2 regions of the Tepidiphilus sp. HLB4 genome follow, and region 2 is predicted to be linked to the other one. Evidence: riboswitches for the same ligand, from Rfam matches in the RefSeq annotation. Region 2 holds a riboswitch; the other holds the start of a gene.
The links. Region 2 has a riboswitch for S-adenosylhomocysteine ahead of metH (methionine synthase). Riboswitches for the same ligand answer to the same signal wherever they lie in the genome.

Region 1: it holds a riboswitch for S-adenosylhomocysteine, as region 2 does, so the genes downstream of both, ahcY (adenosylhomocysteinase) here and metH (methionine synthase) in region 2, are expected to answer to the same signal.

Annotation. Positions count from the first base shown of each region.
Region 1 is NZ_JSYB01000067.1:13,003-23,055, forward strand. It holds gene OA56_RS09210 (FitA-like ribbon-helix-helix domain-containing protein) at 1-145, opposite strand, end outside; gene metF (methylenetetrahydrofolate reductase [NAD(P)H]) at 321-1,172, opposite strand; gene ahcY (adenosylhomocysteinase) at 1,244-2,653, opposite strand; S-adenosyl-L-homocysteine riboswitch at 2,726-2,791, opposite strand; gene metK (methionine adenosyltransferase) at 2,859-4,025, opposite strand; gene OA56_RS09230 (lysophospholipid acyltransferase family protein) at 4,327-5,202, shown strand; gene OA56_RS09235 (Crp/Fnr family transcriptional regulator) at 5,209-5,907, shown strand; gene OA56_RS09240 (nitric oxide reductase activation protein NorD) at 5,920-7,737, opposite strand; gene OA56_RS09245 (CbbQ/NirQ/NorQ/GpvN family protein) at 7,740-8,519, opposite strand; gene cobA (uroporphyrinogen-III C-methyltransferase) at 8,516-9,310, opposite strand; gene OA56_RS09255 (NnrS family protein) at 9,408-10,053, opposite strand, start outside.
Region 2 is NZ_JSYB01000002.1:58,839-68,891, forward strand. It holds gene OA56_RS00300 (RelA/SpoT family protein) at 1-491, opposite strand, end outside; gene rpoZ (DNA-directed RNA polymerase subunit omega) at 499-717, opposite strand; gene gmk (guanylate kinase) at 722-1,342, opposite strand; gene OA56_RS00315 (HepT-like ribonuclease domain-containing protein) at 1,339-1,713, opposite strand; gene OA56_RS00320 (nucleotidyltransferase family protein) at 1,679-2,005, opposite strand; gene OA56_RS00325 (YicC/YloC family endoribonuclease) at 2,002-2,853, opposite strand; gene OA56_RS00330 (serine/threonine protein kinase) at 2,916-3,860, shown strand; gene OA56_RS00335 (PP2C family protein-serine/threonine phosphatase) at 3,857-4,774, shown strand; gene rph (ribonuclease PH) at 4,778-5,491, shown strand; gene rdgB (RdgB/HAM1 family non-canonical purine NTP pyrophosphatase) at 5,488-6,099, shown strand; gene hemW (radical SAM family heme chaperone HemW) at 6,096-7,241, shown strand; S-adenosyl-L-homocysteine riboswitch at 7,251-7,317, shown strand; partial or broken gene metH (methionine synthase) at 7,369-10,053, shown strand, end outside.

The DNA.
Region 1 (10,053 bases), on a different contig from region 2:
CAAGCCCTGGCGTTTCCTCTTCCAGCACGGCGCGACGCAGCAGACGCCGGGCTTCCTCTTCCACCGAAACGCCGTCTTGCGCGGCACGCCGTTTCAAGGCCGACTCTAGGGTTTCGTCGATCTGGGAGATCGTCAAGCTCGACATGGAAGGCTCCGCTACATGCATCATGCTTTTAGTGTAAGCATCGACCGGCCAGACGGCAAGAAGGTTCGCAGCTTGGGGCGCGGCGCTGCCCTGCGCGACGTGATCGGGAGATCGTCCTTGCGAGGCCGTGGAAGCGCCGGGCGATGCGCCGGCTTCGGGGGCTGCGCCGCAGCGATCACCTGCTGCGGTGTGCTGTCAAGCCCAGCGCCTCGGCAATCGCCAGCGTTGGCTCGGCCTGGTTCATGGTGTAGAAATGCAGCCCCGGGGCGCCGAGCTGGAGCAGGCGCTCGCACAGACGCACGACTACTTCGAGCCCGAAGGCGCGCACCGATTCGGCATCGTCGCCGTAGGCTTCCATCTTCTTGCGGATCCAGCGCGGGATCTCGGCGCCGCAGGCATCCGAAAATCGCGCGAGCCGCGCGAAACTGGTGATCGGCATGATGCCGGGCACGATGGGGGCGGTGACGCCGCGTTTTCCGGCTTCCTCGACGAAGTGGGCGTAAGCGTCGGGGTTGTAGAAGTACTGCGTGAGGGCGCAGTCGGCGCCGGCGCGCATCTTGCGGGCAAACGCGTCGAGGTCGGCCAGGGCGCTGGGGGCCTGCGGGTGATATTCGGGGTAGGCGGCGACGGCGATCCAGAAGTGATCGCCCGTTTCGGCGCGGATGAAGTCGACGAGCTCGCTCGCGTAGCGCAGCTCGCCGGGGTCGCGCACGCCGGAGGGGAGATCACCCCTGAGCGCCACGAGGCGGCGCACGCCGAGCGCCTGGTACTGTTGCAGGATCTCGCGGATCTGGGCGCGGGTGGCGCCGATGCAGGACAGATGCGGGGCGACGTCGAGCCCGGCGCGGTGCAGCCGCTCGACCACGGCGAAGGTGCGCTCGCGGGTGGAGCCGCCGGCACCGTAGGTGACGGAATGGTAGGCCGGGCGCAGGCGCTGGGTGAGGCGCCGGCGCGCCTCCTCGAGCTTGGCCTCCCCTTCGGGCGTTTGTGGGGGGAAGAATTCGACGGAGATCTCGAGCGGCGGCATCGGTCGCTCCTGGGGAGAGTGGTGGGATCAGGGGGCGCCGCCGTCGCACGCGACGGTCGGCGTCTACAGGCTCAGTAGCGGTAGTGTTCGGCCTTGTAGGGCCCGTCGAGGGGCACGCCGATGTAGGCTGCCTGCTCGGGCGTGAGCCGGGTGAGCTGGACGTTGAGGCGGGTGAGCTGCAGCCGGGCGACTTTCTCGTCGAGCTGTTTGGGCAGTCGATAGACGCCCACGGGGTAGCGCTCGGGGTGCGTGTAGAGTTCGATCTGCGCGAGCACCTGGTTGGCAAACGACGAGCTCATCACGAAACTGGGGTGCCCGGTGGCGCAGCCGAGGTTTACCAGCCGCCCTTCGGCGAGCAGGATGATGCGCTTGCCGTCGGGGAAGATGACGTGGTCGACCTGCGGCTTGATGTTCTCCCAGCGGTAGTGGCGCAGCGAATCGACGTCGATCTCGTTGTCGAAGTGGCCGATGTTGCACACGATCGCCTGGTCTTTCATGCGGCGCATGTGCTCGTGGGTGATGACGTGGTAGTTGCCGGTGGCGGTGACGAAAATGTCGGCCTTGTCGCAGGCTTCTTCCATGGTCACCACACGGTAGCCTTCCATCGCCGCCTGCAGGGCGCAGATGGGGTCGATCTCGGTGACCCACACTTCGGCGCGCAGCGCCCGCAGCGCCTGGGCCGAGCCCTTGCCCACGTCGCCGTAGCCGCAGACGACGGCGATCTTGCCGGCGATCATCACGTCGGTGGCGCGCTTGATGCCGTCGAGGAGCGATTCGCGGCAGCCGTAGAGGTTGTCGAACTTGGACTTGGTGACCGAGTCGTTGACGTTGATCGCCGGAAAGCGCAGTTCGCCGCGCTCCTGCATCTGGTAGAGGCGATGCACGCCGGTGGTGGTCTCTTCGGTGACGCCGCGGATCGCCGCAATGCGCCGCGAGTACCAGGAAGGGTCGCGTTCGAGCTGTGCGCGGATGCGGGCAAAGAGCGCTTTCTCCTCGATGCTCGTGGGGTGGTCGAGCACGCTCGGGTCGCGCTCGGCCTTGGTGCCCAGGTGCAGCAGGAGGGTGGCGTCGCCCCCGTCGTCGAGGATCATGTTGGCGTGGCCGCCGTCGGGCCACTCGAAGATGCGGTGGGTGTAGTCCCAGTATTCTTCCAGCGTCTCGCCTTTCTTGGCGAAGACGGGGATGCCTTCGGCGGCGATTGCCGCGGCGGCGTGATCCTGGGTGGAGAAGATGTTGCACGAGGCCCAGCGCACCTGCGCGCCCAGCGCCACCAGCGTCTCGATGAGCACGGCGGTTTGGATGGTCATGTGCAGGCTGCCGGCGATACGGGCGCCCGTGAGCGGTTTTTGCTCGGCGTATTCGCGGCGCAGCGCCATGAGCGCGGGCATCTCGCTCTCGGCGATGCGGATCTCCTTGCGGCCCCATTCGGCCAGCGAAAGATCGGCGACGACGTACTCGGAAATGGATGCGGCCTGGTTCATCGAAATGCTCCTATTCGGGAACGAGGCCGAGCGGATGCGCAGCTCACCTGCGTCTTCCGTCCGGCCGGAGAAGACGGGTGAGCGCCGTTGGATCTGAACCGAGCCTGGCCCGTGCGGGTTGCAGCGCTCCTCGGTTGGCGGGGATTATAGCAAAAGGGCGTAGCACCAAGGGCGGCCGGAGGTCCGGCCGCCCGCGGGGTGGGCGTTACAGCCCGGCGTCGGAGCGCAGCGCTTCGGCCTTGTCGAGCATCTCCCAGGTGAATTCGGGTTCCTCGCGGCCGAAGTGGCCGTAGACGGCGGTTTTGGAATAGATGGGACGCAGGAGGTCCAGCATTTCGATGATGGCGCGCGGGCGCAAGTCGAAGTGCTGGCGCACGAGGGCCTCGATCTTCTCGTCGGGGACCTTGCCGGTGCCGAAGGTCTCGACCATGAGGCTCACGGGACGGGCCACGCCGATGGCGTAGGCGATCTGCACTTCGCAGCGATCCGCCAGACCCGCGGCCACGATGTTCTTCGCCACGTAGCGGGCGGCGTAGGCCGCCGAGCGGTCGACCTTGGAAGGATCCTTGCCGCTGAACGCGCCGCCGCCGTGATGCGCCGCACCGCCATAGGTGTCGACGATGATCTTGCGCCCAGTGAGGCCGCAGTCGCCGTGCGGGCCGCCGACGACGAAGCGCCCGGTGGGATTGATGAGATATTTGATGTCGGGGGCGCGCAGCTGCGATGGGATGATGGGGTGGATGATCTCCTCGATCACCGCCTCGCGGATCTCGTCGTAGGTGATGTCGGGGTGGTGCTGGGTGGAGAGGACGACCGTCTCCACCTGGGTGGGCTTGCCGTCGACGTAGCGTACCGTGACTTGCGACTTGGCGTCGGGCCGCAGCCAGGGAAGCCTGCCATCCTTGCGCACTTCGGCCTGGCGCTGCATGAGGCGGTGGGCGTAGTAGATGGGCAGCGGCATGAGCACCGGGGTTTCCGTGCAGGCGTAGCCGAACATGAGGCCCTGGTCGCCGGCGCCTTGGTCGAGCGGATCGTCGAAAGCCTTGCCCACGCCCTGGGCGATGTCGGGCGATTGGCGGTTGATGGCGGTGAGGATGGCGCAGGACTTGTAGTCGAAGCCGATGTCGGAATCATCGTAGCCGATGCGGCGGATGACGTCCTGCGCGATCTCGCGGTAGTTGGGGTGTGCCTTGGTGGTGATCTCGCCGGAGATGACCACGAGCCCGGTGGAGACGAGGGTCTCGCAGGCGACGCGCCCGTGGGGGTCTTCGCCGAGGATGACGTCGAGCACGCCGTCGGAGATCTGGTCGGCGACCTTGTCCGGGTGCCCTTCCGAGACGGATTCGGAGGTGAAGAGGTATTCCTTGGCCATGCAATCGCTCCCTTCGATCCCCGTGAGGCGGCGTGCCGGCTCTGGGGATCAGGGGAGCGGGCGACGCTTTAGCGGTATTTCTTGTCCGAGCTTGTGAATCGATCTGCTGCGCGGCCCGATTGCGTCGTTGCGCGGTGCTCGCTCCTCGCCTATCTTCGCGATATGTCTCGTCGCTGCGCTCCGTGCGCCTCGCACTCGACCCGCTCGCGACGATTTCTTCACAAGCTCTCCGCCCCGCAAGTTGTCGGATTAACTCGGCGGATGAGCGATAATTATAAATCTTCTTCAAGGTAATGAGGAAATGTCCCGTCTGCTGGTTGCCTTGCTGTGGGTGTTGCATTGGCTGCCGCTGCCGCTGCTGGCGGCGCTCGGCCGCGGTTTCGGGGCGCTGCTCTTTCATCTGGCGCGCTCGCGGCGCCACGTGGCCGAGGTGAATCTGCGGCTGTGCTTTTCCGAATGGACGGAGGCCGAGCGGCGTGCCGTGCTGCGCGAGCACTTCCGCCTGCTGGGGCGCAGCATCCTGGAGCGGGGGATTTCCTGGTTTGCCCCGGCCGAGCGCATCCGGCGGCTGGTGCGGCTCGAGGGCAAGGAGCATCCGGATGGCGTGCGCGCCCAGGGACGACCGGTGATCCTGCTCGTGCCCCACTTTCTTGGGCTGGACATGGGCGGCACGCGCGTGGCGATGGAGTACGACGGGGTCTACGTCTATTCGCGCCCCAAAAGGGACCCGGTGGCCGATCGATGGCTCAACTGGGGGCGTTCCCGCTTCGGCGATCAGCTGCAGGTGGCGCGCCAGGACGGTATCCGACCGGTGGTGCGCGCTTTGCGCGCCGGTCGGCCGCTCTATTACCTGCCCGACCTGGATTACGGGCGCAAGGAGTCCGTCTTCGTGCCGTTCTTCGGTGTGCCGGCGGCCACGATCACGGGTCTGTCGCGCCTGGCGCGGCTCACCGGCGCGGCGGTGGTGCCCTGCGTCACCGAGATGCTGCCCGATGGAAAGGGCTACGTGACGCGCTTCGGCGAACCCTGGGCGGATTTCCCTTCCGAAGACGAAGTAGCCGACGCGGCACGCATGAACCGCTGGCTCGAAGGCGAGATCCGTCGCATGCCGGCGCAGTACCATTGGGTGCACCGGCGCTTCAAGACGCGGCCTCCGGGGGAGCCGCGGCTGTATTGAGGGGGGATGATGGACGAGACGCAGCATCTCGCGAACCGGCTGCGACGGGTGGCATTGTTCGCCTTGCTGGACGAGGAGGAGTTGGAAGCGCTGGCGCGGCGCTGCCGGCCAGTGCAGCTCGCGCGCGACGAGGTGCTGTTCTTGCGCGGCGAGCCGGCGCGCGGTTTTTACCTGGTGGAGCGCGGGCGCATCAAACTGTTTCTCGATTCTCCTTCGGGGGCGGAGAAGATCGTCGACACCGTCGGGCCGGGCGGGACCTTCGGCGAGGCGGTGATGTTTCTCGACCAACCGTATCCGGTGTCGACGGCGGCGCTCGGCGAGGCCGAGCTCGTCTTCGTGCCCAAGGAGGCGGTGGATGAATTGCTGGAGCGTCGGCCGGACTTTTGCCGTCGCATGCTCGCCGGCATGGCGATGCGGTTGCGCGTCATGGTGCGCGATATCGAGGCGTATTCGTTGCAGACGGCGGCCCAGCGGGTGATCGGCTATCTGCTGCAATCCTGCGAGCACGAGCGCGGGGAGGCAACGATCGAGCTGCCACTGCCGCGCTACGTGATCGCCTCGCGCCTCAACCTGACGCCGGAGACGCTGTCGCGCGTTTTCCACGAGCTCGCGCAGCAGGGAGTGTTGCGATCCGAAGGGCGTAGGGTGGTGGTGCCGGACGTGGGGCGGTTGAGGGATTATGGGGGGAGGGAAGAGCGGCGCTGAATGCGAGCGGTTTCACGGCCGGGTGAGCTCGGCGTAGAGCCGCGGCAGGCGGGCGGCGAGTTCGCCGAGGCGTTGCACGACGACGTGGCCATCATGGCCGAAGAGGTAGGGCAGAACATCGGCGGCTTCGCGGTCGATCGCGACGCAGAAGGGGCGGATACCGCGCCGGCGGCATTCGAAGAGGGCGCGCCGTGTGTCTTCGATGCCGTAGCGGCCGTCGTAGTGGTCGATGTCGTGCGGTTTGCCGTCGGTGAGCACGAGCAGCAGTTTTTGCCGCGAAGCCGTGGCGGCGAGCCGGTCGGCGGCGTGGCGGATGGCTGCGCCGAGGCGGGTGTAGTCGCCGGGGCGTAGCGCGAGGATGCGACCGCGCACGGCCGGCCCGTTGCGCTCGCCGAAATCTTTGAGTCGATGGTAACGCACGTGTGCGTGGCCGAGCGAGGAAAAGGCGGCCACGGCAAGGGCGTCGCCCGCCGCTTCGATCGCCTCGGTGAACACGAGCAGCGCGTCGCGGATCACATCGATGACGCGGTGCGCATCATCGGCGTGCGCGTCGGTAGACAGCGACACGTCGGCGAGCAGCAGGCAGGAGAGGTCGCGCGCCGTGCGCGGGGTGTCGATATAGCGCGGTTGCGCCGAGACGGGGCAGCCGGAGCGCAGTTCGGCGTGGCGACGGACCCAGTCGTCAAGATCGAGCGCGTCGCCCTCGGGCTGACCCGCCTGGGGCCGGCGCTCGCTGCGGATGCGTTCGAGTTCGGCGCGCAGTCGTTGCGTGAGCGGGCGAAGCTGTCCGGGCAAAGGGGCGGGCATCGCCTCGTCACGGGGCAGATCGATGCGGCAGTGATCGGGGCGGTACTGGCCGCGGCGATAATCCCATTCGGGCAGCAGGATTCCCTCCCTCAGCCTTTCATCGGCGTCTGCGGCGGGCGGGCGTTCCAGGTCCATGCGCACGCGGGAGGCGACGGGGTCGGAGTCCTCGGCGAGCGCCAGCCGTTCGAGCTGGGCGGCGGCACGTCCGGCTTCGTCCCCCTCGGCGTCTTCGAGCGAGCGGTCGACGCGCACGTATTCCGCCCAGCACAGCAGGCTCTCGGCGCGAAACGCGAGCAGCATGCCGTGCTGCGAGCCAGGGTCTTCCGTCGCCTCGGTCTGGATCGGGGCCGCGGCCGAAGAGGAAGCCCCGTCCTTGGCGGTAGGCGGGGGACGGCGCCGAGCCGCCGCGGCATCGGTCTCCTGAGGCATCAGCCACAGCATCACCGGCCGCGGCGGGCGCGGTGAGGCCGGAAAGGTGCGCACGCTGCCGGGAGCACGCAGGGCGGCGCGGATCGCTTCTTCCACGGCAGCGTCGACCGGAGGCAGCTGGTGCGGTAGGGGGCGAAGCGCGAGGCTTGCTGCGACGAGGCGATCATAGCGTTCCTGCCACGCAGGGTAGCGGGCGAGCGCCACGGCGGTGGCGCGCTGGTTGGCGAGCCACCACGGTTCGCCGTTGGGGACGAAATGGGCAGCGAGCAGGGCGAGCCAGAAATAGAGGTCGCGGTTGAGGGGGCGTTTGGGAAAATGGGCGATCGCGGCGGGAAGGCGCAGCTCGTCGGCGGTGAGATGGGGAAGTTCGGTAAGACGGCCGGTTCCGGCGAGCCGTTCGCGCCACGTACGCCGCCCTTCGTGGATACGGCGTTCGGCCACGGCGAATCTGCGTCCGGCCTCGCCGCCCACGCCGCGGAAGAATACCGACAGGGGGCGCCGTAAGGATTCGAGGCGGATTTCGGCCTGGGGGTGGTGCGCTTCGGCGAGGTGCCGCACCCAGCGATCCCACAGCGCTCCGGCCCAGGTCTCCATGGCTATTCGCCGAGCACGGTGCGCACCAGCTCTTCTAGCCCGGCGGTGACCTCGGCATCGTCGGACAGCGCCTCGACGAGCGCCGCGCGGCAGGCGGCGAGCACCGGCAGGCCGCCGCGGATCAGCAGGGCGGCATAAACGAGGAGCCGCGTCGAGGCCACTTCTTCGAGATCGACCCCGTCGAGCCGGCGGATGGCGTTACCCAGGGCGACGAGACGCCGCGCGAGTAAGGCGTCGCACCCCGTTTCTCGCTGCAGGATGCGGATTTCGCGCGCCTCGTCGGGAAAGCCGAAACGCAGCGCCACGAAACGTTGCCGGGTGGAGGGTTTGAGCCCTTTGAGGAAATTCTGGTAGCCGGGATTGTAGGAGACGACCAGCATGAATTCGGGCGGTGCGGCCAGCAGCTCGCCCGTGCGCTCGAGCGGCAGTGTGCGGCGGTGGTCGGCGAGCGGATGGATGACGACGGTGACGTCCTTGCGCGCCTCGACGATCTCGTCGAGATAGCAGATGCCGCCCTCGCGCACGGCGCGCGTGAGCGGCCCGTCCTGCCACACGGTCTGTCCGTTTTGCACGAGATGGCGTCCAACGAGGTCGGCGGCGGTCAGATCGTCGTGGCAGGCCACGGAGAAGAGCGGTAGGCCAAGGCGCGCCGCCATGTGGGTGACGAAGCGGGTCTTGCCCACGCCGGTGGGGCCTTTGATGAGCACGGGCAGGCGGTTGCGCCAGGCGTGTTCGAAGAGCTCGACCTCGTCGCTGGCCGGTTCATAGGCGGGAAGCGTCATGGCGTGGCTTTCGATGTGACAGTGGATTCAGCAAGGGCCGCCGCTCGGGGCGCGAGCCGCTCGGCAAGCCCCACCACGTCGCCCACCACCAGCAGCGCCGGCGGGACGAGTTCGGCGGCGGCCGCCAAGGCAGGCAGGCTCGCCAGCGTGCCGCTGAGGCGTTCGGCATCGGGCAGCGTCGCGTTGCGCACCACGGCCGCGGGCGTGTCGGCCGGCAGGCCGTGGGCGACGAGTTCGCGGCAGATCGTGGGCAGGGTGCTCACCCCCATGTAGAAGACCACCGTCTGGCGCGGCCGGGCGAGCGCTTCCCAGTCGAGCAGCAGGGCGCCGTCCTTGAGATGCCCGGTGACGAAGAGGCAGGATTGGGCGTGGTCGCGGTGCGTGAGGGGAATGCCCTGGCTCGCGGCCATGCCGCAGGCCGCCGTGATGCCGGGCACGACCTCGAAAGGGATGCCGGCTGCGGCGAGCGCTTCGGCTTCTTCCCCGCCGCGCCCGAAAATGTAGGGGTCGCCCCCCTTGAGCCGCACGACCACTGCGCCGGTCTGCCCGAGTTCGACGAGAAGCGCGTTGATCTCCTCCTGGGGGAGCGTATGCCGGCCGGCGCGCTTGCCGACGAAGACGCGCCGCGCCTCGGGGCGGACGCACTCGAGCACGGCCGGGCTCACCAGGTTGTCGTAGACGAGCGCCTCGGCGGCCTGCAGCAGGCGCAGCGCCCGCACGGTGAGCAGTTCCGGGTCGCCGGGGCCGGCGCCTACCAGATAGACTTTCGGTGCGATCGTTTTCCGCTTCATCGTCTCGTTCCCTGCGGTCTTTATCCTGGTTGCGGTTTGTACCACGGTTTGGCCTGCGTCTTCATGCCGCGCGGGAAGATGGAAAGAGCGCGGGCGTTCAACCGGGACGTCCATCGGGGCGCGGGCGCACGAGGCGCGGGACGAAACGCCACAGGTAGAGGAGATAGGCGAGCGCGAAGGCGAAGGCGCTTGCGTGCAGCATGCCGTTCCCCATGGCCGGGAAGGTCGCGAGTTCGCGCAGCAGCGCCGCGGCGAGCAGCACGAGGAAGGCGGAGTGGAGGCCGCGAGGGGTGCGGTTGGGGTGATCGCCGGTGTGGCCGAGCGCCGTGCGCGTCATCATGCCGAGCGTCATGGAGCCGATGCCGCCCACCGTGAGCAGGTGCACCGCGGCGCTGCGCCAGGCCGGGGCGAAAGCGGCCAGTCCGTAGGCGAGGACCCCTGCCGCCGTCAGGGCGAAGCCGAGATGCAAGATCCACACCATGGGGTTGGTCCAGACGGTCCGGTGCAGCCAGCGCCGGCTCTGGCGCAGGGCGATGCCGGACGTCACCACGGCGAGCACGGCGATGAGCGGCGCGGGCGCACCGAGGGCCGTGGCAAGCGCCAGCGCAAACCCGCCGACCACGGTACCGGCCTGCACCCAGGCTGGATTGGGGACTTGCGGCAGACCGAGCGCCCGGCTGGTGAAGAAGGCGATGACCCGCATGCCGAGGAAGAAGATCATCCCGGCGAGCCACAGGGCGCCG
Region 2 (10,053 bases):
TCGGCCAGCTTGATGAGGATGACGCGCAGGTCGCGCGCCATGGCGAGCAGCATCTTGCGGAAGTTTTCCGCCTGGTTGTCCTCGAGGCTCTGGCTTTCGAGCCGCTCGATCTTGGTGAGGCCGTCGACGAGCTCGGCGGTGACCGGGCCGAAGCGGTGGGCGAGCTCGCTCTTGCGGATGTGCGCGTCTTCCATCACGTCGTGCAAGAGCGCGGCGGCAATGGCGGAAGCATCGAGCTTCCAGTCGGCCACCAGGGAGGCGACGGCGATGGGATGCGTGACGTAGGGCTCGCCGCTCGCGCGCTTCTGGCCTTGGTGCGACCAGGCGGCGAAGCGGGCGGCGTCGTCGATGCGTTCGACTTCGGCGGAGGGGAGATAGCCGAGGAGCTTCTCGCGCAGGGCGCCGTAGGACGGCGGCAGCTCCACGGAAACGAAGGGTTCGCGCGCCGCGGAGCTCTCGTCGGGGGGGGAGAGGATCTCGGCGGCGGGCATGGCGGTCTCAGCTCTGGGCGCGGTCGAGGATGTCGCGGCCGACTCTGCCGGCGGCGATTTCGCGCAGCGCAACGACGGTGGGTTTGTCGCGTTCGCGCCCGCGATCGAGCGGCACGAGCGGTTCGGCGCCGATGGAGAGCTGGCGCGCGCGGGTGGCGGCGGCGAGCGTCATCTCGAAGCGGTTGGGGATGTGCTTGAGGCAGTCTTCGACGGTGATGCGGGCCATGGGGTCATTCCTGTAGGAGTTGGGCGAAGTAGGCGGCGTGGCGGCGCTTTTGCACCGGCAGCCGCAGGCGCGCGGCGCGCACGACGGCGGTGAGTTCGTCGATGGCGCGCTCGAGCCGGTCGTTGATTATAACGTAGTCGAATTCTTCCACGTGGCGCATCTCCTCGCGGGCGGCGGCCAGGCGCCGGGCGATGGTGGCTTCGCTGTCGGTGCCGCGGCCGCGCAGGCGCGCTTCGAGTGCCTCGAGCGAGGGCGGCAGGATGAAGATGCTCACGGCGTGCGGGAACATCCGGCGCACCTGGCGCGCGCCCTGCCAGTCGATCTCGAGGAGCACGTCGCGGTCTTGCTGCAATTGGGTTTCGATCCAGGTACGGGAAGTGCCGTAGTAGTTTCCGTGGACTTCGGCCCATTCGAGAAGTTCGCCGCCGTCGCGCAGGCGCAGGAATTCTTCCCGGCTGACGAAGCGGTAGTCGCGCCCGTCGACTTCGCCCGGCCGCGGGGCGCGGGTGGTGTAGGAGATGGACAGCGCCAGCCCCGGCTCGCGTTCGAGCACGGCATGCACGAGGGTGGTCTTGCCGGCGCCGGAGGGGGCGGTGACGATGTAGAGGGTGCCGAGGGGGGTCATGGGTTGCGTTCCAGGAGTTCGTGCAAGACTACTTCCAGCGCGGGGATCAGGTCGGGTAGATCGTGCGCGACGATGGCGGCGATGATTTCCAGGTCGACGTCGAAGTATTCGTGGATGATGCGGTTGCGTGTGTCGGCGATGTCGCGCCAAGCAATGGTGGGGTGGCGTAGGCGGGTGGTCGGCGTGACCTGGCGGGCGGCTTCGCCCAGTATTTCGAGAAGGCGGGCCAGGGCAAGGGCGGTCTCGTCTTCAGGGGGAAGCTCGGCGATCGGTTTGCCCCGAACCAGTTCGAGCGCGCGCCGAGCCGCATCCAGCATGTGGCGGATACGGGCGGTATCATCGAGCTTGGGGCGACTCGGGGGGCGCTTCATAATGGATCCGGGCGGTGTGCAGCACGTCGTCTCTGAAGTATCGGCTGAGGCTGCGGGGCGTGTGGAGGTCGACCGGCCGCCCGAGCAGGCGGGTGAGTTCGCGCTGCAGGCGGGCGAAGGCAAAGCCGGGGGTGTGGCCGGGTTGGAATTCGACGAGAACGTCGATGTCGCTGGCGGGGCCGAAATCGCCGCGGGTGACGGAGCCGAAAAAGGCGAGCCGACGCACGTGGTAGCGGCGGCAGAGGCTGCGCAGTTCGGCTTCCGGCAGGTCGTCTAGAGGCTGCGCGTTCATTCGAGGTTCTGCACCTGTTCGCGGATCTGTTCGATGAGCACTTTCATCTCGAGCGCGAGGCGCGACAGTGCCAGGCTGCCGGCCTTGGAAGCGAGGGTGTTGGCTTCGCGGTTGAATTCCTGCAGCAGGAAGTCGAGCCGTTTGCCGACGCTTCCGCCGCGGGTGAGCGTGCGTTCAAGTTCCTGGAGGTGGGAGGAGAGGCGGTCGAGCTCTTCGGCGACGTCGAGGCGCTGGGCGACGAGGGCGACTTCCTGCTCCACGCGCTGGGGATCGGGCGTCTGGCCGAGCGCTTCGAGCGCTTCGAGGAGCTTGCGGCGCTGGGCCTCGACGGCTTCGGGCGCAAGCGCGCGGGCGCGTTCGACGAGCTCGGCGATGGCCGTGGCCCGTTCGCGGATGGCGGCGGCGAGCGCCTCGCCCTCGCGGGCGCGGTGCGCGAGGAGTTCGGCGAGCGCCGCTTCGAGCAGCTCGAGCAGGCGCCGCTGCGTTTCCTCGGGATCGAGCTCGGCTTCGCGCACCACGCCGGGCCAGCGCAGGATCTCGCCCACCGTGAGGGAGGCCGCTTCGGGCAGATGCCGGTGGATTTCGGTCTGGGTGAGGGCGAGCGCCTGCAGGGCGACGGCGTCGAGCGTGAGCGCCGCTTGCACGGGCGCGCTTTGCACTTCGAGCCGGCATTCGATCTTGCCGCGGGCGAGCGCCTTTTGCAGGCGTTCACGCAGCAGCGGCTCGAAGGAGCGCCAGTCCTCGGGCAGGCGGAAATAGAGGTCGAGGAAGCGTCCGTTGACGCTGCGCAGTTCGAGGCGCAGGAGCCGAGCGCCGATTTGGGTTTGCGCGCTGGCAAACCCTGTCATACTGTGTATCATTGAGTGATTCCACGCTTCGTCCGAGGCGGTTTATCATACCCGGTCCGGCCATGTCGACACAACAAAACGCTCCGTTGCCCGAGGGGTGGCTCGTGGAGGGCTACCGCATTCTCGACCTGCTCGCCAAAGGGGGGTTTTCTTTCGTCTATCGCGCCCGCGATCGCGAAGGAAAAACGGTGGCGATCAAGGAGTATCTGCCGCATACCCTGGCGCGGCGCGAGGAAGGGGATATCGAGCCGGAGATCCTGCCCGATTGCGAGCGGGCCTTCCTCTTCGGGCTGAAGTGTTTCTTCGAGGAAGGGCGGTCGCTCGCGCGCATCAATCATCCCAACGTGATCCGGGTGCTCAACTTTTTCCGCGCCAACCAGACCGTCTACATGGTGATGCAGTATGAAGAAGGGCGCACGCTCCTGCAGTACATCCGGCAAAAGCACGGGGGGCTGCGCGAGAGTTTCATCCGGGCGATGGGCTTGCGGGTCCTCTCGGGCCTGCGTGAGGTGCATACGCACAAGCTGCTGCACCTCGACTTGAAACCGGCCAACATCTACCTGCGGCGCAACGGCGATCCGGTGCTGATCGATTTCGGCTCGGCGCGCCAGAGCCTGTCTTCCGACCAGGAGTGGGTGCGCACGATGTTCACGCCCGGCTACGCTCCGCCCGAGCAGCTCAGCGGCAAGCGGGAGGACATCGGGCCGTGGACCGATCTCTACAGCTTCGGCGCCACGCTCTATACCTGCGTCACCGGGCAGGCGCCGCCGCGGGCGGAGGCGCGGCAGGAGAAGGACGATCTGGCGCAGCGCCTCGAACCCTATCGGGAGCACTATACGCCGGAGCTGATCGATCTCATCGTCGACCTGATGCAGCTCGATCCCGAGAAGCGGCCGCAGAGTGCCTATGCGGTGCAGAAGGTGCTCTCGGCCTACGTGCCGTTCTTGGTGGCCGCCACCGAATACCGCTCGCTGATGCCGTCCCTTCCTGAAGGAGCCGAACGATGAAGTTCTCCATCCATCAGGCCACGAGCGTGGGTGGAAGGCCGGTGAACGAAGACCGGGTGGGCTATGCCTATTCGCGCGAGGCGCTCCTCATGGTGCTCTCCGACGGTATGGGAGGGCATGCGGCTGGCGAAGTGGCGGCGCAGATCACACTGCAGAGCCTCATCCAGGCGTTTCGCCTGTCGGCCAAGCCGCGCGTCGAGGATCCCTTGAGTTTCCTGTCGCAGGCGATCATCAACGCGCACTATGCGATCCTGGAATATGCTCGCGTGAATCACATCGAGGGGAACCCGCGTGCGACGGTCGTCACCTGCCTCGTGCAGGAAGGGGGATACGCCTGGTGGGCGCACGTGGGCGATTCGCGCCTCTATCACATCCGCCATGGCAAGGTGCTCACGCGCACCATCGACCACTCGCACGCGCAGCTCCTGATCGAACAGGGGGTGCTCAGCGAGGCGCAGCTGCGCACGCACGACAGCCGCAACCGCCTCTATTGCTCGCTCGGCGGGGAAACCTTGCCGCACGTCGACTTCGGTCGGCGGGCGGTGTTGCAGCCGGGGGACGTGCTCGCCCTGTGTTCCGACGGGCTGTGGGGGGTGCTCGACGACGAGGAGATCGCCGAGCGCCTCGCGCGCGGGCCGCTCGTGCGGGTGGTGCCCGAACTGGTGGAGCAGGCGGAGATGGAGGCGGGGCCCAACTCGGACAACGTCTCGCTCATCGCCATGCGTTGGGAGGAGGGCGAACCCTCCTTGGCGCCGGACACGGTTTCCACCGAGACCATGGCGCTCGACCAGGTGACGACGGCCTTCTCTCTGCCGCAGCAGCCGCCGGGTTTTTCGGCCGAACCCCTCGACAACGAAGAGATCGAACGGGCGATCCGCGAGATCAACGAGACGATCCAGAAATTCAAGGGATGATGCATGAGGCATGATGGCAGGCGCGCCGACGAACTGCGTCCGGTGCGCATCGAGCGCGGCTTTACCGAATACGCCGAGGGCTCGGTGCTGATCGCTTTTGGACGCACGCGGGTGCTGTGCACCGCGAGCGTGGAGGAATCCGTGCCGCCCTTTCTCAAAGGGACGGGGCAGGGCTGGGTGACGGCCGAATACGGCATGCTGCCGCGCGCCACGCACACGCGCACGCCGCGCGAGGCGGCCAAAGGGAAACAGGGCGGGCGCACGCTGGAGATCCAGCGCCTGATCGGGCGCTCGCTGCGCGCGGTGGTGGACCTGGCGGCGCTGGGGGAGCGGCAGGTCGTGCTCGATTGCGACGTGCTGCAGGCCGACGGCGGCACGCGCACGGCGGCGATCACGGGGGCCTGGGTGGCGCTCGCCGATGCGTGCGAGGCGCTGGTAGCGCGAGGGGTGCTCTCCGCTTCGCCCGTGCGCGACCAGGTGGCGGCGGTGTCGGTGGGGCTCGTGGGGGGCGAGGTGTTGCTCGACCTCGATTACGCCGAGGATTCCACCTGCGACACCGACATGAACGTGGTGATGACCGGCGCGGGCGGCTTCGTCGAATTGCAGGGCACGGCCGAGCACGGGGCGTTCGACCGGAAGGCGCTCGAAGCCCTGCTCGCGCTCGCCGAGAAAGGGATCGGCGAGTTGCTTGTCGCCCAGCGGGAGAGCCGGGCGTGAGTTCGGGCAAACGCCGGGTGGTGCTCGCGAGCAACAACGCGAAGAAGGCGGCCGAGCTCGAGGCGCTGCTCGCTCCGCTCGGCTGGGAGGTGCTGGCGCAAGGGGCGCTGGGCATTACGGAGGCCGAGGAGCCGCATCCGACCTTCCTGGAAAATGCGCTCGCCAAGGCGCGGCACGCGGCGGCCGCTTCCGGCTTGCCGGCGATCGCCGACGACTCGGGCCTGGCGGTGCCGGCGCTCGGGGGAGCGCCCGGGGTGCGCTCGGCGCGCTTCGCGGGGGAGCCTCGGTCGGACGCGCGCAACAACGTGGCGCTGCTCGCGGCGATGCAGGGGCTCGAAGGGGCGGCGCGGCGGGCGTTTTTCTATGGCTGCGTGGTCTTTTTGCGGTCGGCGGAAGATCCTCTGCCGCTCGTGGCCGAGGGGCGCTGGTGGGGTGAGATCCTCACGGAACCGCGTGGGGAGAGGGGATTCGGCTACGATCCGCTCTTCTACCTCCCGGCGCTGGGCAAGACCGCGGCCGAGCTCTCGCCGGAAGAGAAGAATCGCCTGAGCCACCGTGGCCGGGCCTTGCGCCGGCTGAGGGCGCGGCTCGCGCGGGAGGAGGCTTGAGCGCGTTCGATCCGGCGCGGGTGCCGCTGTCGCTCTACGCGCACGTGCCCTGGTGCGTGCGCAAGTGCCCCTACTGCGACTTCAATTCCCATCCGCTCGCAGGCGAGGTGCCGGAGGCGGAATTCCTCGCGGCGGTGGAAGCCGACCTCGCGGCCGAGGCCGAGCGCGCGGGCGGGCGGCCGATCGACACGGTCTTCTTTGGCGGCGGCACGCCGAGCCTGCTCTCGGGCGAAGCGCTTGAGCGGCTCATGGCGGCGATTCGACGGCACCTGCCGCTCGCGCCCAATGCTGAAGTTACGCTGGAGGCGAACCCCGGCACCTTCGAAGCGGCGCGCTTCGCGGCCTACGCGCAGGCCGGGGTGAATCGGCTCTCACTGGGGGTGCAGAGTTTCGACGACGCGGCCCTGCGGCGGCTGGGGCGCATCCACGACGGGACGCAGGCGCGCGCGGCGCTCGCCGCGGCGGTGCGCGTGTTTCCCCGCGTCAATGTCGATCTGATGATCGGCCTGCCCGGCCAGAGCCCGGCGGCGGCGCTCGCCGACGTGGAAGCGGCGCTCGCTGGCGGGGCGACGCATCTCTCCTGCTATCAGCTCACGATCGAGCCGAATACGCCTTTTGCCGCTGCGCCGCCGGCCTTGCCTGCCGACGAGGAGCTGGCGGCGATCGAGACGGCGGTGGAGGAGCGGCTCGCGCGTGCGGGCTTCGTCCACTACGAGGTCTCGGCCTGGGCGCTGCCGGGGGAAGCCTGCCGGCACAACCTGAATTACTGGGGCTTTGGCGACTACCTGGGCGTGGGGCCGGGGGCGCACGGCAAGCTGAGCACGCCCGGAGGCATCGTGCGGCGCATGAAGCACAAGCACCCGCGCCGCTATCTGGCGGCCGTCGCCCCTTTCGTGCAGGAAGAGGCGGTGGTGGCGCCCGAGGCGCTGCCCTTCGAGTTTCTCATGAACGCGCTGCGGCTGCGCGCGGGGGTGCCGCGGGAATGGTTCGCGGCGCGCACGGGTCTTCCCTTGGAGACGCTCGCACCGCGCTGGGCGCGGCTCGAAGCGCAGGGGCTGGTGGAGCCGCTTTCCTGGCGCATCGCCGTCACCGAGCGCGGCTGGCGCCTGCTCAACGCGGTGCTGGAAGCATTCTTACCGTAAAATACGAGGCTTTCCGAGGAGCGTTGCAGCGGCGCCTCGCCGCCAGGCTCGGACAGGACAACGACGCTCGTGAAGCCCTGCCGCCGGCTGGCTTCACGGGCGTTTCGCTTTTGTGGAGGAAAGAGGCATGCAAGCGGACCGGACCGAGGAGCTCGTGCGCCTGCTGCGCGAGCGCGTGCTGGTGCTCGATGGCGCCATGGGGACCATGATCCAGCAGTACCGGCTGACGGAAGCCGATTTCCGCGGCGAGCGGCTGCAGGATCACCCGGTGGAGCTCAAGGGCGACAACGATCTCCTGGTGCTCACGCATCCGGAGGTGATCGGCGAGATCCACCGCGCCTATCTGGAGGCCGGGGCGGACGTGATCGAGACCAATACCTTCAACGCCACGCGCACTTCGCAGGCCGACTACGGCCTGGCGCATCTCGCCTACGAGATCAACCGGGAAGCGGCGCGGCTTGCCCGAACGCTGGCCGACGCATACAGCACGCCGGACAAACCCCGCTTCGTGGCCGGCGTGATCGGCCCGACTTCGAAGACGCTGTCGCTGAGCCCCGACGTGAACGATCCCGGCTTTCGCGCCATCGACTTCGACACGCTCGCGGCCGACTATCTCGAATCGGCGCGCGCGCTGGTGGAGGGCGGGGCGGATCTGCTGCTCATCGAGACGGTGTTCGATACCTTGAACGCCAAGGCGGCGGTGTTCGCCCTCGAGCGCCTCTTCGAAGAGTACGGACGGCGCTGGCCGGTGATGATCTCCGGCACCATTACCGATGCGGCCGGGCGCACGCTCTCGGGGCAGACGCCGGAAGCCTTCTGGGCTTCGCTCGCGCACGCACGCCCGCTCACTTTCGGGCTCAACTGCGCCCTGGGGGCGCGTGAGCTGCGTCCGCACGTGGAGACGCTCGCGCGCGTCTGCACCACCTTCGTCTCGGCCCACCCCAACGCAGGGCTGCCCAATCCGCTCTCGCCCACCGGCTACGACGAGACGCCCGAGGCGCTCGCAGCGGAGATCGCCTCCTGGGTCGAGGCGGGCTGGGTGAACCTGGTGGGCGGGTGCTGCGGCACGACGCCGGCGCACATCGCGGCGATCGCTCGGGCCGTGGAAGGCCGCGCGCCGCGCCCGCTGCCTCGGGCCAAACCCGTGATGCGGCTCGCAGGGCTCGATCTCTTCGAAATCGGACCGGACTCGCTCTTCGTGAACGTGGGCGAGCGCACCAACGTGACCGGCTCGAAGAAATTCGCCCGCCTCATCCTCGAAGAGAAGTACGACGAGGCGCTGTCGGTGGCGCGCCAGCAGGTGGAGGCCGGCGCGCAGATGATCGACGTCAACATGGACGAGGCGATGCTCGATTCCACCGCAGCGATGACGCGCTTCCTGCGGCTCGTGGCCGTGGAGCCGGACATCGCGCGCGTGCCGGTGATGGTCGACTCCTCCAAGTGGGAGGTGATCGAGGCGGGGCTCAAATGCCTGCAGGGCAAGGGCATCGTCAATTCGATCTCGCTCAAGGAGGGGGAGGCGGCCTTCCTCGCGCAGGCGCGGCTCGCGCGGCGCTACGGGGCGGCGGTGCTGGTGATGTGCTTCGACGAGCGCGGCCAGGCCGACGGCTTCGCGCGCAAGATCGAGATCGCCGAGCGTGCCTACCGGCTGCTGGTGGCCGACGGATTCCCGCCCGAGGACATCGTGATCGACCCCAACGTGTTCGCCATCGCCACGGGCATTGCCGAGCACGACAACTACGCCGTCGATTTCATCGAGGCGGTGCGCTGGATCCACACCCACCTGCCGTACGCCAAGACGAGCGGCGGCATCTCCAACGTCTCCTTCGCCTTTCGCGGCAACGAGACCGTGCGCGCGGCCATCCATACGGTGTTCCTCTATCACGCCATCCGCGCCGGGCTCACCATGGGCATCGTCAATGCCGGGCAGCTGGGCATCTACGACGAGCTCGAGCCGCGGCTGCGCGCGCTGGTCGAGGACGTGGTGCTCAACCGCCGCCCCGGCGCGGCCGAGGAGCTGGTGGCCTACGCCCAGACCCTGCAAACGGGCGAGGCCAGGGCGGAAGAAGTGCAGGAATGGCGCTCATGGCCGGTGGAGAAACGCCTGGAGCATGCGCTCGTCAAGGGCATCACCGAGCACGTGGTCGAGGATACCGAGGAGCTGCGCGCGCGCTTCGCCGCCGAGGGCAAGGGGCCGCTCGCGGTGATCGAGGGGCCGCTCATGGCCGGCATGAACGTGGTGGGCGATCTCTTCGGTGCGGGCAAGATGTTCCTGCCGCAGGTGGTGAAATCCGCCCGGGTGATGAAACTCGCGGTGGCGCACCTGCTGCCCTACATCGAGGCGGAGAAGGCGAAGACGGGCGGGCATACCAAGGGGCGCCTGGTGCTTGCCACGGTGAAGGGGGACGTGCACGACATCGGCAAGAACATCGTCGGCGTGGTGCTCGCCTGCAACGGCTACGAGGTGCACGACCTGGGCGTGATGGTGCCGTGCGAGAAGATCCTCGCCGCGGCGCGCGAGCTGAAGGCGGATGCGATCGGGCTCTCCGGGCTCATCACGCCCTCGCTCGAGGAGATGGCGCACGTGGCCGCCGAGATGCAACGCCAAGGCTTCACCGTGCCGCTCTTGATCGGGGGCGCGACGACCAGCCGCACGCACACGGCGGTGAAGATCGCGCCGCACTACGAGGGGCCGGTGGTGTATGTGCCCGATGCCTCGCGGGCGGTGGGGGTGGTCTCGGCGCTGCTCTCGCCGGGCGAGCGCGAGGCGTACGTGGCCAAGCTGCGCGAGGACTACGCGCGCATCCGCGAG